2 linked regions of the Sediminicoccus rosea genome follow. Each later gene encodes a partner of the first gene's protein in a complex. Links are inferred from orthologs where the notes say so. Each region holds a gene or a part of one and is shown on either strand. Other genes may lie near its edges. The genes, in order: rpsG and tig.

What was found.
Region 2: the proteins of rpsG (region 1) and tig are in contact, whole or in part, in a crystal structure (PDB 3GTY), measured with the Thermotoga maritima proteins. The link is inferred for Sediminicoccus rosea from one-to-one orthologs. Residues at the interface, in WP_004081843.1 of Thermotoga maritima: Lys34, Lys52, Lys55, Glu59, Arg62, Gln63, Glu66, Asn67, Lys69, Val71, Arg95, Ala109, Lys110, Lys111, Gly112, Arg113, Pro114, Glu117, Glu121, Ile124, Ala125, Tyr127, Asn128, Asn129, Thr130, Gly131, Lys135, Asp139, Arg142, Met143; in WP_004081061.1 of Thermotoga maritima: Glu122, Val124, Val129, Leu130, Tyr133, Glu188, Gly259, Ile262, Tyr263, Glu266, Ser270, Glu273, Gln274, Glu277, Arg308, Gln311, Ile312, Ser315, Tyr316, Glu325, Arg329, Arg336, Leu363, Phe366, Trp367, Arg373, Leu377, Arg381, Leu384, Glu387.

Annotation. Positions count from the first base shown.
Region 1 is NZ_CP137852.1:1,658,329-1,668,300, forward strand. Bases 1-2,970 are described here. They hold rpsG (30S ribosomal protein S7), read left to right. Parts: upstream 1-1,232; coding sequence 1,233-1,709; downstream 1,710-2,970. Other genes in these bases: rpoC (DNA-directed RNA polymerase subunit beta'), read left to right, coding at 1-555; rpsL (30S ribosomal protein S12), read left to right, coding at 850-1,221; tuf (elongation factor Tu), read left to right, coding at 1,782-2,969. Outside these bases: rpsJ (30S ribosomal protein S10), read left to right, coding at 2,984-3,292; rplC (50S ribosomal protein L3), read left to right, coding at 3,303-3,986; rplD (50S ribosomal protein L4), read left to right, coding at 3,997-4,617; R9Z33_RS07930 (50S ribosomal protein L23), read left to right, coding at 4,653-4,949; rplB (50S ribosomal protein L2), read left to right, coding at 4,953-5,789; rpsS (30S ribosomal protein S19), read left to right, coding at 5,795-6,073; rplV (50S ribosomal protein L22), read left to right, coding at 6,077-6,481; rpsC (30S ribosomal protein S3), read left to right, coding at 6,483-7,160; rplP (50S ribosomal protein L16), read left to right, coding at 7,176-7,598; rpmC (50S ribosomal protein L29), read left to right, coding at 7,603-7,809; rpsQ (30S ribosomal protein S17), read left to right, coding at 7,825-8,088; rplN (50S ribosomal protein L14), read left to right, coding at 8,085-8,453; rplX (50S ribosomal protein L24), read left to right, coding at 8,456-8,776; rplE (50S ribosomal protein L5), read left to right, coding at 8,773-9,456; rpsN (30S ribosomal protein S14), read left to right, coding at 9,511-9,816; rpsH (30S ribosomal protein S8), read left to right, coding at 9,829-9,972.
Region 2 is NZ_CP137852.1:3,849,854-3,852,759, reverse strand. It holds tig (trigger factor), read left to right. Parts: upstream 1-745; coding sequence 746-2,068; downstream 2,069-2,906. Other genes in the region: clpP (ATP-dependent Clp endopeptidase proteolytic subunit ClpP), read left to right, coding at 2,245-2,906; R9Z33_RS18405 (DUF1643 domain-containing protein), read right to left, coding at 1-551. UniProt on the Bacillus subtilis protein: Involved in protein export. Acts as a chaperone by maintaining the newly synthesized protein in an open conformation. Functions as a peptidyl-prolyl cis-trans isomerase.

The sequences.
Region 1 (9,972 bases):
CCCCGCGTGCCGCACGACATCCTGCGCGTGTTGGGTGTGGAAGCGCTCGCCAACTACCTGGTGAACGAGATCCAGGACGTCTACCGACTGCAGGGCGTGAAGATCAACGACAAGCACATCGAGGTGATCGTTCGCCAGATGCTGCAGAAGGTCGAGATCCTCGAGCCGGGCGACACGACCTATCTGATCGGCGAGCAGGTGGACCGCTTCGAGTTCGATGCGGAGAACGAGAAGCGCCTGAAGCTGGGCGAGCGCCCGGCCCGGGCGGAGCCGGTGCTGCAGGGCATCACCAAGGCCTCGCTGCAGACGCAGAGCTTCATCTCGGCGGCCTCCTTCCAGGAGACGACCCGTGTGCTCACCGAGGCGGCGACTGCCGGCAAGGTGGACAGCCTGGGCGGCCTGAAGGAGAACGTGATCGTGGGCCGCCTGATCCCGGCGGGAACGGGCTCCGTGATGAACCGACTGAAGGTGTTGGCCGCGCGCCGGGACAGCGGGCGCCTGCCCGCCACGCCCGCGCTGGCCGAGCCGGATACGAGCCCCGCGGCCGCCGAATAGCGGCATGCGGAAAACCCTTGGCCCGCGCGTGGCCAAGGGCGCCCTGGCACGGGGGAATCGCCCCCGCGTCGCTTGACTCAGGTCGGGGGGGTGGTTAAGACGCGCATCTCGCCGGGACGTTTCGCAAGTTGCGTCCAGGTATGTTGGTTCAAACGCCTTGCTTCGGTCGCCCCTGCCGCGAATTGGCAGGACAGGCCCGGGGTTGACGCGGTGGCCCGTTCGGAGCGCAGAAGCGCCCGTCGGGCCGCGTGTCGTTTGGTGAATGGGTCGCAGAAACGATTACGAAGGGGCGTCATGCCGACGATCAACCAGCTCATCGCGCAAGGGCGCGAGCCGCGCCGCAGCCAGAACAAGGTTCCGGCTCTCGAAGGCTGCCCGCAGAAGCGCGGCGTGTGCACGCGCGTCTACACGACCACGCCGAAGAAGCCGAACTCGGCGCTTCGTAAGGTCGCGAAGGTGCGCCTCACCAATGGCTTCGAAGTGGTGAGCTACATCCCTGGCGAGGGGCACAACCTGCAGGAGCACTCGGTGGTGCTCATCCGTGGCGGCCGCGTGAAGGACCTTCCGGGCGTGCGCTACCACATCCTGCGCGGCGTGCTCGACACGCAGGGCCTGCCGAAGCGGCGCAAGCGGCGCTCGCTCTACGGCGCCAAGCGGCCGAAGTGAGGAACTGAGAGATGTCACGTCGTCACCGCGCGGAGAAGCGCGAAGTCCTGCCGGACCCGAAGTTCGGCGATGTCGTCCTGAGCCGCTTCATGAATGTGCTCATGTACGACGGCAAGAAGTCCGCGGCCGAGGGCATCGTCTATGCCGCCATGGACACGCTGAAGCGCAAGGGTGGCGCGAATGCCGACCCGCTTCGCCTGTTCCACGAGGCGCTGGACAATGTGAAGCCGGCCGTCGAGGTGCGTTCGCGCCGCGTCGGCGGTGCGACCTACCAGGTGCCCGTCGAGGTGCGTCCCGAGCGGCGCCAGGCGCTGGCCATCCGCTGGCTGATCGACGCCGCCCGCAAGCGCGGCGAGAGCACGATGGAAGAGCGCCTTTCGGCCGAGCTGATGGACGCGGTGAACAACCGCGGCACGGCGGTCAAGAAGCGCGAGGACACGCACCGCATGGCCGAGGCGAACAAGGCCTTCAGCCACTATCGCTGGTAAGCGGTCCCACAACTCCTTTTTGGCGCCCGTGAGCGGGCGCTGACACACCCTTCTCGGATTGGATGCACGACGATGGCCAAGGCGAAGTTTGAGCGGAACAAGCCGCACTGCAACATTGGGACGATCGGCCATGTGGACCATGGCAAGACGTCTCTGACGGCGGCGATCACGAAGGTGCTGGCGAAGTCTGGTGGTGCGTCGTTCACGGCGTATGACCAGATTGACAAGGCGCCTGAGGAGCGGGCTCGAGGCATCACGATCTCGACGGCGCATGTCGAGTACGAGACGGCGAACCGTCACTACGCGCATGTGGATTGCCCTGGCCACGCGGACTACGTGAAGAACATGATCACGGGTGCGGCGCAGATGGACGGCGCGATCCTGGTTTGCTCGGCCGCTGACGGCCCGATGCCGCAGACGCGCGAGCACATCCTGCTGGCGCGCCAGGTGGGCGTGCCGGCGCTGGTGGTGTTCCTGAACAAGATGGACCTGGCGGACCCCGACCTGGTCGAGCTGGTGGAGATGGAGCTGCGCGAGCTGCTGTCCTCCTACCAGTTCCCGGGCGACGACATCCCCATCATCAAGGGCTCGGCGGTGGCCGCGCTCGAGGACAAGACGCCTGAGATCGGCGAGCAGGCGATCCTGAAGCTGATGGAAGCGGTGGACAGCTACATTCCGCAGCCGGAGCGCGCGATTGACCGTCCGTTCCTGATGCCGGTCGAGGACGTGTTCTCGATCTCGGGTCGCGGCACGGTGGTGACGGGCCGCGTGGAGCGCGGGATCGTGAAGGTGGGTGACGAAGTCGAGATCATCGGTCTGAAGGACACGGTGAAGACGACGGTGACGGGCGTCGAGATGTTCCGCAAGCTGCTGGACAGCGGCGAGGCGGGCGACAACATCGGCGCGCTGCTGCGTGGCACGAAGCGCGAGGATGTGGAGCGCGGCCAGGTTCTGGCCAAGCCCGGCTCGATCACGCCGCACACGCAGTTCAAGGCCGAGGCGTACATCCTGACGAAGGAAGAGGGCGGCCGCCACACGCCGTTCTTCACGAACTACCGTCCGCAGTTCTACTTCCGCACGACGGACGTGACGGGCATCGTGAAGCTGCCGGAAGGCGTTGAGATGGTGATGCCGGGCGACAACGTCTCGATGGATGTCGAGCTGATCGCGCCGATCGCGATGGATGAGGGCCTGCGCTTCGCGATCCGCGAGGGCGGCCGCACCGTCGGCGCCGGCGTCGTCGCCAGCATCGCGAAGTAAGCGAGCGCCCCACCATGGACAGCCAAAATATCCGCATCCGCCTCAAGGCGTTCGATCACCGCGTGCTGGATGGCAGCACGCGGGAGATCGTGCAGACCGCGAAGCGGACCGGTGCGCGCGTGCGGGGTCCGATCCCGCTGCCGACGCAGATCGAGCGCTTCACGGTGAACCGCTCGCCCCACGTGGACAAGAAGAGCCGCGAGCAGTTCGAGATTCGGACGCATCGCCGGCTTCTCGACATCGTCGACCCCACCCCGCAGACCGTGGACGCGCTGATGAAGCTCGACCTCGCCTCGGGCGTGGACGTCGAGATCAAGATCTGAGGACGGAACCATGGCCACCCAGGTCCGGACGGGGCTGATCGCGCGCAAGCTCGGCATGACCCGCCTTTTCAATGATGATGGCACCACCACGCCGGTGACCGTGCTCCACCTCGACGCCGTGCGCGTCGTGGCGCAGCGCACGGCCGAGAAGGATGGCTACACCGCCCTCCAGGTCGGCATCGGCAAGGCGAAGGCCAAGAATGTCTCCAAGGCCAATCGCGGCCACTTCGCGAAGGCCGGCGTCGAGGCGCCGCTGAAGGTGACGGAGTTCCGCGTGGACCCGGCCGCCCTGGTCGAGCCCGGCACGGCGCTGACGGTCGCGCATTTCGTGGCCGGCCAGAAGGTCGATGTCACGGGCACGTCGAAGGGCAAGGGGTTCGCTGGCGCGATGAAGCGCTGGAACTTCTCGGGCCTCGAGGCGTCGCACGGCGTGTCCATCAGCCACCGCTCGCACGGCTCCACCGGCAATCGCCAGGATCCGGGCAAGACCTTCAAGAACAAGAAGATGGCGGGCCATCTCGGCGTTGAGCGCATCACCACGCAGAACCTCGTGATCGCCGGTCACGATGCGGAGCGCGGCCTGCTGCTCATCAAGGGCGCCGTTCCGGGTTCCGCCGGTGGCTATGTGCTGGTGCGTGACGCCGTGAAGCGTGCGCGCCCTGCCGATGCGCCCTTCCCCACGGCGACGGTCTGAGGTCAGGTCCATGCAAGTTTCCGTCATCACTCTGGACAACGCGCCGGCCGGCCAGGCCGAGCTGCCGGACGAGATCTTCGCCGCCGCCCCGCGTGCCGACATCATGGCCCGCGTGGTTCACTGGCAGCTGGCCAAGCGCCGCGCCGGCACCCACAAGGTGAAGGGCATGGGCGAGGTTTCGGGCACGACCAAGAAGCCCTATCGCCAGAAGGGCACGGGTTCGGCCCGCCAGGGCTCGCTTCGTGCGCCGCAGTTCCGCAAGGGCGGCATCGTGCACGGCCCCGTCGTGCGCGACCATGGCTACAGCCTGAACAAGAAGGTCCGTCGCCTCGGCCTGATTTCCGCCCTGAGCCAGAAGGCCAAGGACGGCAAGCTCGTGGTGCTCGAGGCCGCGACGGCCGACCAGGCTGCCAAGACCAGCACCATGGCCAAGCAGGTCAAGGCGCTCGGCTGGACCAAGGCGCTCGTCATCGACGCGGAGGTGAACGATCACTTCCTGCGCGTGCTGCGCAACATCCCGGGCATGGACGCGCTGCCGACGGCGGGCGCGAATGTGTACGACATCCTCAACCATGACGTTCTCGTGGTCACCCGCGCCGGCGTCGAAGCCCTGAAGGAGCGCCTCGCATGAGTGCTTCCGTCAGCAAGCCGAAGGCTGCGCCGAAGATCAGTGCCGAGCGGATGTATCAGTGCATCCTCTCGCCGCTCGTGACCGAGAAGGCCACGGTGATGAGCGAGAAGGGCCAGTATGCCTTCCGCGTCGCCATGGATGCCTCGAAGCCTGAGATCAAGCAGGCGGTCGAGGGTCTCTTCGGCGTGAACGTGCTCGCCGTGAACACGCTGGTGATGAAGGGCAAGGCCAAGCGCTTCAAGGGTCGTCCCGGCCAGCGCTCGGATTGGAAAAAGGCGATGGTGCGCCTGGCCGACGGCCAGAGCATCGATCTGACCACGGGGCTCAGCTAAGCCATGTCGCTCAAGAACTTCAACCCGACGACGCCGAGCCTCCGCGGCACGGTCCTCATCGACCGGTCCGGCCTGTGGAAGGGCAAGCCCGTGAAGGGGCTGACGGAGGGCAAGAGCCACTCCGGCGGCCGCAACAACCACGGCCGCATCACCGTGCGGTTCCGTGGGGGTGGCCACAAGCAGTCCTACCGCATCGTGGACTTCAAGCGCCGCGCGAACTGGGGCATCCCGGCGACCGTGGAGCGGATCGAGTACGACCCGAACCGCACGGCGTTCATCGCGCTGGTGAAGTACGCGAACAACGAGATCGCCTACATCCTGGCGCCGCAGCGCCTGAAGGTGGGCGACACGGTGGTCGCCTCCGACAAGGCCGACATCAAGCCGGGCAACGCCATGCCGCTGGGTGCGATCCCGGTCGGCACGGTGATCCACAATATCGAGCTGAAGCCGGGCGCTGGCGCCAAGGTCGCGCGGTCGGCCGGCACCTTCGCGCAGCTGGTCGGCAAGGATGCCGGCCTTGCGCAGGTGAAGCTGATGTCAGGCGAGCTGCGCACCGTGCGCAGCGAGTGCCTGGCCAGCATCGGTGCTGTGTCCAACCCGGACAACAGCAACCAGGATCTGGGCAAGGCGGGTCGCAGCCGCTGGCTGGGTCGCAAGCCGCATAACCGCGGCGTGACCATGAACCCCGTAGACCACCCGCATGGTGGTGGTGAAGGCCGGACCTCCGGTGGTCGCCATCCGGTGACGCCGTGGGGCAAGCCGACCAAGGGTGCGAAGACGCGCAACAACAAGCGGACGGATCGCCAAATCGTGCGCCGCCGCAACGCGACGAAGGGCTGATCGCGATGCCGCGCAGTGTATGGAAAGGGCCGTTCGTGGACGGCTACCTGCTCACCAAGGCGGAGGCCGCTCGCGGCTCCACCCGCAATGAGCTGATCAAGACCTGGTCGCGCCGGAGCACGATCCTGCCGCAGTTCGTGGGCCTCACCTTCGGGGTCTACAACGGCAAGAAGTTCCTGCCGGTGCAGGTCTCGGAAAACATGGTTGGCCACAAGCTCGGCGAATTCTCGCCGACGCGGACCTTCGGGGGTCACTCGGCCGACAAGAAGGCGAAGCGGGGCTAAGCCATGAGCAAGCCGAAACACCCCCGCGGTCTCGCGGACACCGAGGCGCAGGCCATCACGCACAACATCCGCGTGAGCCCGCTGAAGCTCAACCTGGTTGCGGCGATGATCCGCGGTGCGAAGGCGCAGGACGCCGTCGCGACGCTGACCTTCAGCAAGCGCCGCATCGCGCAGACGGTGAAGAAGACGCTCGAGAGCGCGATCGCCAATGCGGAAAACAACCACCAGCTGGACGTGGATCGCCTCGTGGTGACCCGCGCCGAGGTGGGCCGCTCGATCGTGATGAAGCGCTTCGCCGCGCGCGGCCGTGGCAAGTCGTCCCGCATCGAGAAGTGGTTCAGCCACCTGAAGATCGTGGTCGCGGAACAGCAGGCGCCGGCGGCGTCGAGCGAAGCGAAGGCAGCTTAACATGGGTCACAAAGTCAATCCGATCGGTCTTCGCCTCGGCATCAACCGCACCTGGGACAGCCGCTGGTATGCCGGCCGCGACTATGCGCGCCTGCTGCATGACGACCTGAAGCTGCGCGAGACGCTGAAGGACAAGCTGAAGTCCGCCGGCGTGTCGAAGGTGGTGATCGAGCGCCCGGCCAAGAAGCCGCGCGTGACGATCCACGCCGCGCGGCCTGGCGTCGTCATCGGCAAGAAGGGCGCTGACATCGACACGCTCCGCAAGGACCTGTCGGTCAAGGCGGGCGCCGAGGTGTCGCTGAACATCCTCGAGATCCGCAAGCCGGAGCTTGACAGCGTCCTGGTGGCTGAGAGCATCGCGCAGCAGCTGGAGCGCCGCGTGGCCTTCCGCCGCGCCATGAAGCGCGCCGTGCAGTCCGCCATGCGCCTGGGCGCCCTGGGCATCCGGATCAACTGCTCCGGCCGTCTCGGCGGCGCCGAGATCGCGCGCATGGAGTGGTACCGCGAAGGTCGCGTGCCGCTGCACACGCTGCGCGCCGACATCGACTATGGCGTCGCCACGGCGAAGACCACCTATGGCACCTGCGGTGTGAAGGTCTGGATCTTCAAGGGCGAGATCATGGCCCATGATCCGAGCGCGCAGGACAAGCGCGCGCAAGAACAAGCGCCCCAGCGGTAACACAGGTGAACTGACATGTTGCAGCCGAAGCGAACCAAGTATCGGAAGGCCCACAAGGGCCGCATCAAAGGCGTGGCCAAGGGCGGCTTCACGCTGTCCTTCGGCGGCTACGGGCTGAAGGCACTGGAGCCTGAGCGCGTGACGGCGCGGCAGATCGAGGCGGCCCGCCGCGCGATCACCCGCGCCATGAAGCGCCAGGGCCGCGTGTGGATCCGCATCTTCCCGGACGTGCCCGTTTCTTCGAAGCCCGCGGAAGTCCGCATGGGTTCGGGCAAGGGCGCACCGGAATACTGGGTGTCCCGCGTCAAGCCGGGCCGGATCATGTTCGAGATCGACGGCGTCCCCGTGGACACGGCGCGCGAGGCGCTGTCCCTCGGCGCGGCGAAGCTGCCGATCCGCACGAAGATTGTCGCGCGTCTCGGCGCGACGGAGGCCTGAGGTCATGACCAAGATCGTGGACATCCGTACCAAGACGGAAGATGAGTTGGGCGGCCTGCTGCTCGACCTTCGGAAGGAGCAGTTCAACCTGCGTTTCCAGCGTGCCACCGGGCAGCTGGAAGCGACGGGCCGCATCAAGGCGGTTCGTCGTGATATCGCCCGTGTGAAAACCGTCCTGGCCGAGCGTACGCGCGCGGCCGTCAAAGCCTGAGAGGAGACCCCGGCCATGCCGAAGCGAGTCCTCACCGGGCGGGTTGTCAGCGACAAGATGGACAAGACGATCACCGTCTTGGTCGAACGTCGCGTGATGCATCCGCTCTACAAGAAGTTCATTCGCCGCTCGAAGAAGTATGCGGCGCATGACGAAACCAACCTCTGCAAGGAGGGTGACCTCGTCTCGATCGAGGAGTGCCCGCCGATCAGCAAGCGCAAGACCTGGATGGTCGTCGCCCGCAACGGCGCGCCCATCTCTGAAGGAGCCGCGGCATGATCTCGGTTGAATCCAACCTCGACGTCGCTGACAACAGCGGCGCGCGCCGGGTGCAGTGCATCAAGGTCCTGGGCGGCTCCAAGCGCCGCACGGCCTCGGTGGGCGACATCATCGTGGTGGCCGTGCAGGAAGCCATTCCCCGCGGCAAGGTGAAGAAGGGCTCGGTCGAGCGCGCGGTCATCGTGCGCACCTCCTATCCCGTTCGCCGCCCGGACGGCTCGGCGATCCGCTTCGACCGCAACGCGGCCGTGCTGATCAACAAGTCGAACGAGCCGATCGGCACCCGCATCTTTGGGCCGGTCGTTCGTGAGCTGCGCGCGCGCAAGTTCATGAAGATCATCTCGCTGGCGCCGGAGGTGCTGTAATCATGGCCGCCAAGATCAAGAAGGGCGACCGGGTGCACGTGCTCTCGGGCCGCGACAAGGGCAAGCGCGGCGAAGTGCTGCGCGTGATGCCGACCGAGAACCGCGCGGTGGTGCAGGGCGTGAACCTGGTCAAGAAGCACACGAAGCAGACGCGCGTGGGCGAGACCGGGGGCATCGTCTCGAAGGAGGCGACGATCGACCTCTCCAACCTGGCGCTGATTGACCCGAAGACGGACAAGCCCACCCGCGTCGGCTTCCGCATCCTCGAGGATGGGAAGAAGGTTCGCGTGGCCAAGGGCTCTGGTGAGGTGCTCGACGCATGAGCGGGACGAAGAAGGGCAACGCGCCCGGCAACAAGAACAAGCCCGCGGCGAAGAAGCCCGAGGCCGGCGAGACCAGCAGCCGCCGCGTGGAGGCCGTGCCGGCCGCCGCCGGTCCGGCCGCGGCCTCCTGGTCGGAGCCGACGCGCCTGCAGGTTGTCTATAACGACGTCGTGCGGAAGAAGCTCCAGGACGAGTTCGGCTATGCGAACCCGATGGAAGTTCCGAAGCTCGAGAAGATCGTGATCAACATGGGCGTGGGCGAGGCCGCCGGCGACCAGAAGAAGCTGGACGCGGCCGTCGCCGACCTCACGCTGATCGCCGGCCAGAAGCCGGTGCGCACGCGGGCGAAGAAGGCGATCGCGGGCTTCAAGATCCGCGAAGGCCAGGCGATCGGCTGCAAGGTCACGCTGCGCAAGGCCCGCATGTACGAGTTCCTGGACCGCCTGGTCACCATCGCGCTGCCGCGCGTGCGTGACTTCCGCGGCATCCCCGGCAATCGTGGCTTCGACGGGCGGGGCAATTACGCTCTCGGCCTCAAGGAGCAGATCGTGTTCCCCGAGATCAACTACGACAAGGTTGATCAGGTGCGCGGCATGGACATCGTGTTCGTCACGACGGCGAAGACGGACAAGGAAGCCAAGGCGCTGCTGAAGGCTTTCGATCTCCCCTTCGTCAACTGAATCATTGGAAAACCGCCGGCGTGAGCCGGCAGGTTCCGGAGGACCACAGACCAAATGGCCAAGACCTCTTCTGTCGAGAAGAACAAGCGCCGCGAGAAGCTGACCGCGTCGCACGCCAAGAAGCGCGCTGCGCTGAAGGCGGTCGTGATGAACCGCGAGACGCCGATCGAGGAGCGCTTCGAGGCGACCTTGAAGCTCGCGCAGATGCCGCGCAACGGTGCGAAGAACCGCATCCGTCTGCGCTGCGAATTGACCGGGCGCCCGCGCGGCAACTACCGGAAGTTCAAGCTCAGCCGCAACCAGCTGCGGGATCTGGCCAACAAGGGCCAGCTCCCCGGTGTGGTCAAGGCGAGCTGGTAAGGAGCGCGGCCCATGTCCATGTCCGACCCGTTGGGTGACCTGCTCACCCGCATCCGCAACGCGCACGGCGCCCGCCAGACCCGTTGTGTCGCCCCGGCCTCGCGCCTCAAGACCGACGTGCTCGACGTGCTCAAGCGCGAGGGCTACATCCGCGCC
Region 2 (2,906 bases), 2.2 Mb from region 1 along the record:
AGGAGGGGCGCGTCGCGCCGTTGGTAGAGCGGGTGCTTCGGGCTGCCGTCATTGTTCACGCCGAAGCACATCGGGGTGACGCCGGCCCCCCGCAGCAGCGCCGCCAGGGCGGCGCCCCGGCCCATCAGCGGCCGGGGCGGCTGCCCCCAGGCCACGACGACCAGGGCCGCGCTGCGGGCGTAATGCAGGATCGTCGCGTCATTCTCCGTGCCGACAGGGTCATCCACCTCCAGCAGGCGCTTCTTGTCGGTGGCGCGGTAGGCGAAGGCGTTAAGCATGACGAGGCCGCCCAGCCCCCAGCGGTGGCGGGCGCGCCAGACGCAGCCCGCCACCGTCGGGTCATCCGCGTCGAGATCGGCGGTGGAGGGGTTCATGCCGATCACCACGCCGAAGCCCGGCGTGCCGATGGGCGCCCCGTCCCAGCGCCGCTCCAGCCACCAGCGCCAGCGGCGGCAATCGGAGAAGGCGGCGGCCGAGACGATGTCGGAAGCGAGCCGGAGGCGCACCTTTCCACCGGGATCATGCGTGGTCGTCAGGGGGGGGGTGGTCATGCGGGCCAGTATTGGCGAGGGCGGCCGTTTCGGCTACATGCGCCGCTTCCCATTTGGCCGCGCGGTCATGCGGGCGTGGTGGAATTGGCAGACACGCTGGATTTAGGTTCCAGTGGCGCAAGCCGTGGGGGTTCAAATCCCTCCGCCCGCACCACTTGGCCGCGCCCATCAACGCATGAACGGAATCGCTCACTATGCAGGTCACTGAGGTCGCGAACGAGGGGCTCAAGCGGGCCTATACGGTGGTGGTTCCCGCGACGAGCATCGCCGCCCAGAAGGACAAGCGCCTCGCGGAGCTGGCCAAGGACATGAAGATGCCGGGCTTCCGTCCCGGCAAGGTCCCGCAGAAGGTGGTGCTGGCCCGTTACGGCCAGGCGGTGATGGGCGAGGTGCTGGAAAGCTCCGTCCAGGAGGCGACGAGCAAGGTGGTGGCCGACAACAACCTCCGCCCCGCGCTGCAGCCCAAGATCGAGCTGGTGAATTTCGCGGACGGCGCCGACCTCGAATTCCGCATGGATGTGGAGGTGCTCCCCACCATCCCGATGCCGGATTTCGCCAGCATCAGCCTGACGCGCCTCAAGGCCGCGCCGGGTGACGAGGAAGTGTCCAAGGCGCTGGACAGCATCAGCCGCCGCCAGGCGAGCCTGGAGGAGACGGAAGCCCGCGCCGCCGCCAAGGGCGAGGTGCTGGTCTGCGACTTCGTGGGCCGCATCGGCGGTGAGGAGTTCCAGGGTGGCTCCGCGACCGACATGCCGATCGAGGTGGCCGGCCCCGGCTTCATCCCGGGCTTCACCGAGCAGCTCGAAGGCCTGGCCCCCGGCGAGGAGCGCGTGATCAAGGTCACCTTCCCGGCCGAATACGGCTCGGCCGAGCTGGCCGGCAAGGATGCCGAGTTCACCGTGACGGCCAAGGCGCTCAAGACCTATTCCAAGCCCGCGCTGGATGACGAGCTGGCGAAGAAGCTCGGCCTCGAGAGCTTCGAGAAGCTGCGCGAGGTCATCCTCGAGAGCCTGCAGCGCGAATATGACAGCCAGAGCCGCATGGCCCTGAAGCGCAAGCTGCTGGACGCGCTGGCCGAGCGCGCCAGCTTTGAGGTGCCCGAGGGCATGGTCGAGAACGAGTTCAAGCAGATCTGGGAGCGGGTCGAGGCCGACATGAAGGCCGGCCGCCTGGATGGCGAGGACGCGGGCAAGGACGAGGCGACGCTGAAGGGCGAGTACCGCGCCATCGCTGAGCGCCGCATCCGCCTGGGCCTGCTGCTCTCCGAGATCGGCACGACCAACAACATCACGGTGACGCGCGAGGAGCTGGGCAACGCGATGCGCGCCGAGGTGCAGCGTTATCCCGGCCAGGAAAAGCAGGTCTTCGACTTCTTCCAGAAGAACCCGCAGGCGCTGGAGAACCTCCGCAGCCCGATCTTCGAGGAGAAGGTCGTGGACTTCATGCTGGAGCTGGCGAAGGTCGAGGAAGAGACCGTGACGCCGGAGAAGCTGGCCGAGGCCGCCCAGCAGATCTGAGGCGGCGATGGGCGAGGGGGCTTCGCGCCCCCTCTTCCCTTGGGGGCCCCTCTTTCCTTAGGCCCCCTCTTTCCTTGGACATGTCTCTGCCCACATGCTGTGCCTGACCAAGGGGCCGGGGCACGATTCGTCCGGCCTTAACCAGGCCGTGCCCATCCTGGGGCGGACCTCAGAAGATGGGAATTCAAGACGTGCGATATGTGGGGACCCAGGATCGCGATCCTGTTGAAATCTATAACAACTCCCTCGTCCCCATGGTGGTGGAGCAATCCAGCCGTGGTGAGCGCGCCTATGACATCTATTCGCGGATGCTCAAGGAGCGGATCATCTTCCTGACCGGCGCGGTCTATGACCAGGTCTCCTCCCTGATCTGCGCCCAGCTCCTGTTCCTCGAGAGCGAAAACCCGAACAAGGAAATTTCCTTCTACATCAACAGCCCGGGCGGCGTGGTGAGCGCCGGGCTCGCGATCTACGATACGATGCAGTTCATCCGCAGCCCGGTCAGCACGGTCTGCCTTGGCATGGCGGCCTCCATGGGCTCGCTGCTGCTGACGGCCGGCGCCAAGGGCAAGCGCTTCGCGCTGCCGAACGCCCGCGTGATGGTGCACCAGCCTTCCGGCGGCGCCCAGGGCCAGGCGACGGATATCGAGATCCAGGCGCGCGAGATCCTGGAACTGCGCAAGCGCCTGAACCAGATCTACGTCACCCATACGGGCCAGCCGGTCGAGGCGATCGAGGCCAAGCTGGAGCGCGACAGCTACATGTCGGCCGAGGAGGCCCGGGATTGGGGGCTGATCGACCAGGTGGTGGACAAGCGCCCGCCGGCCGCGGAAGCGCC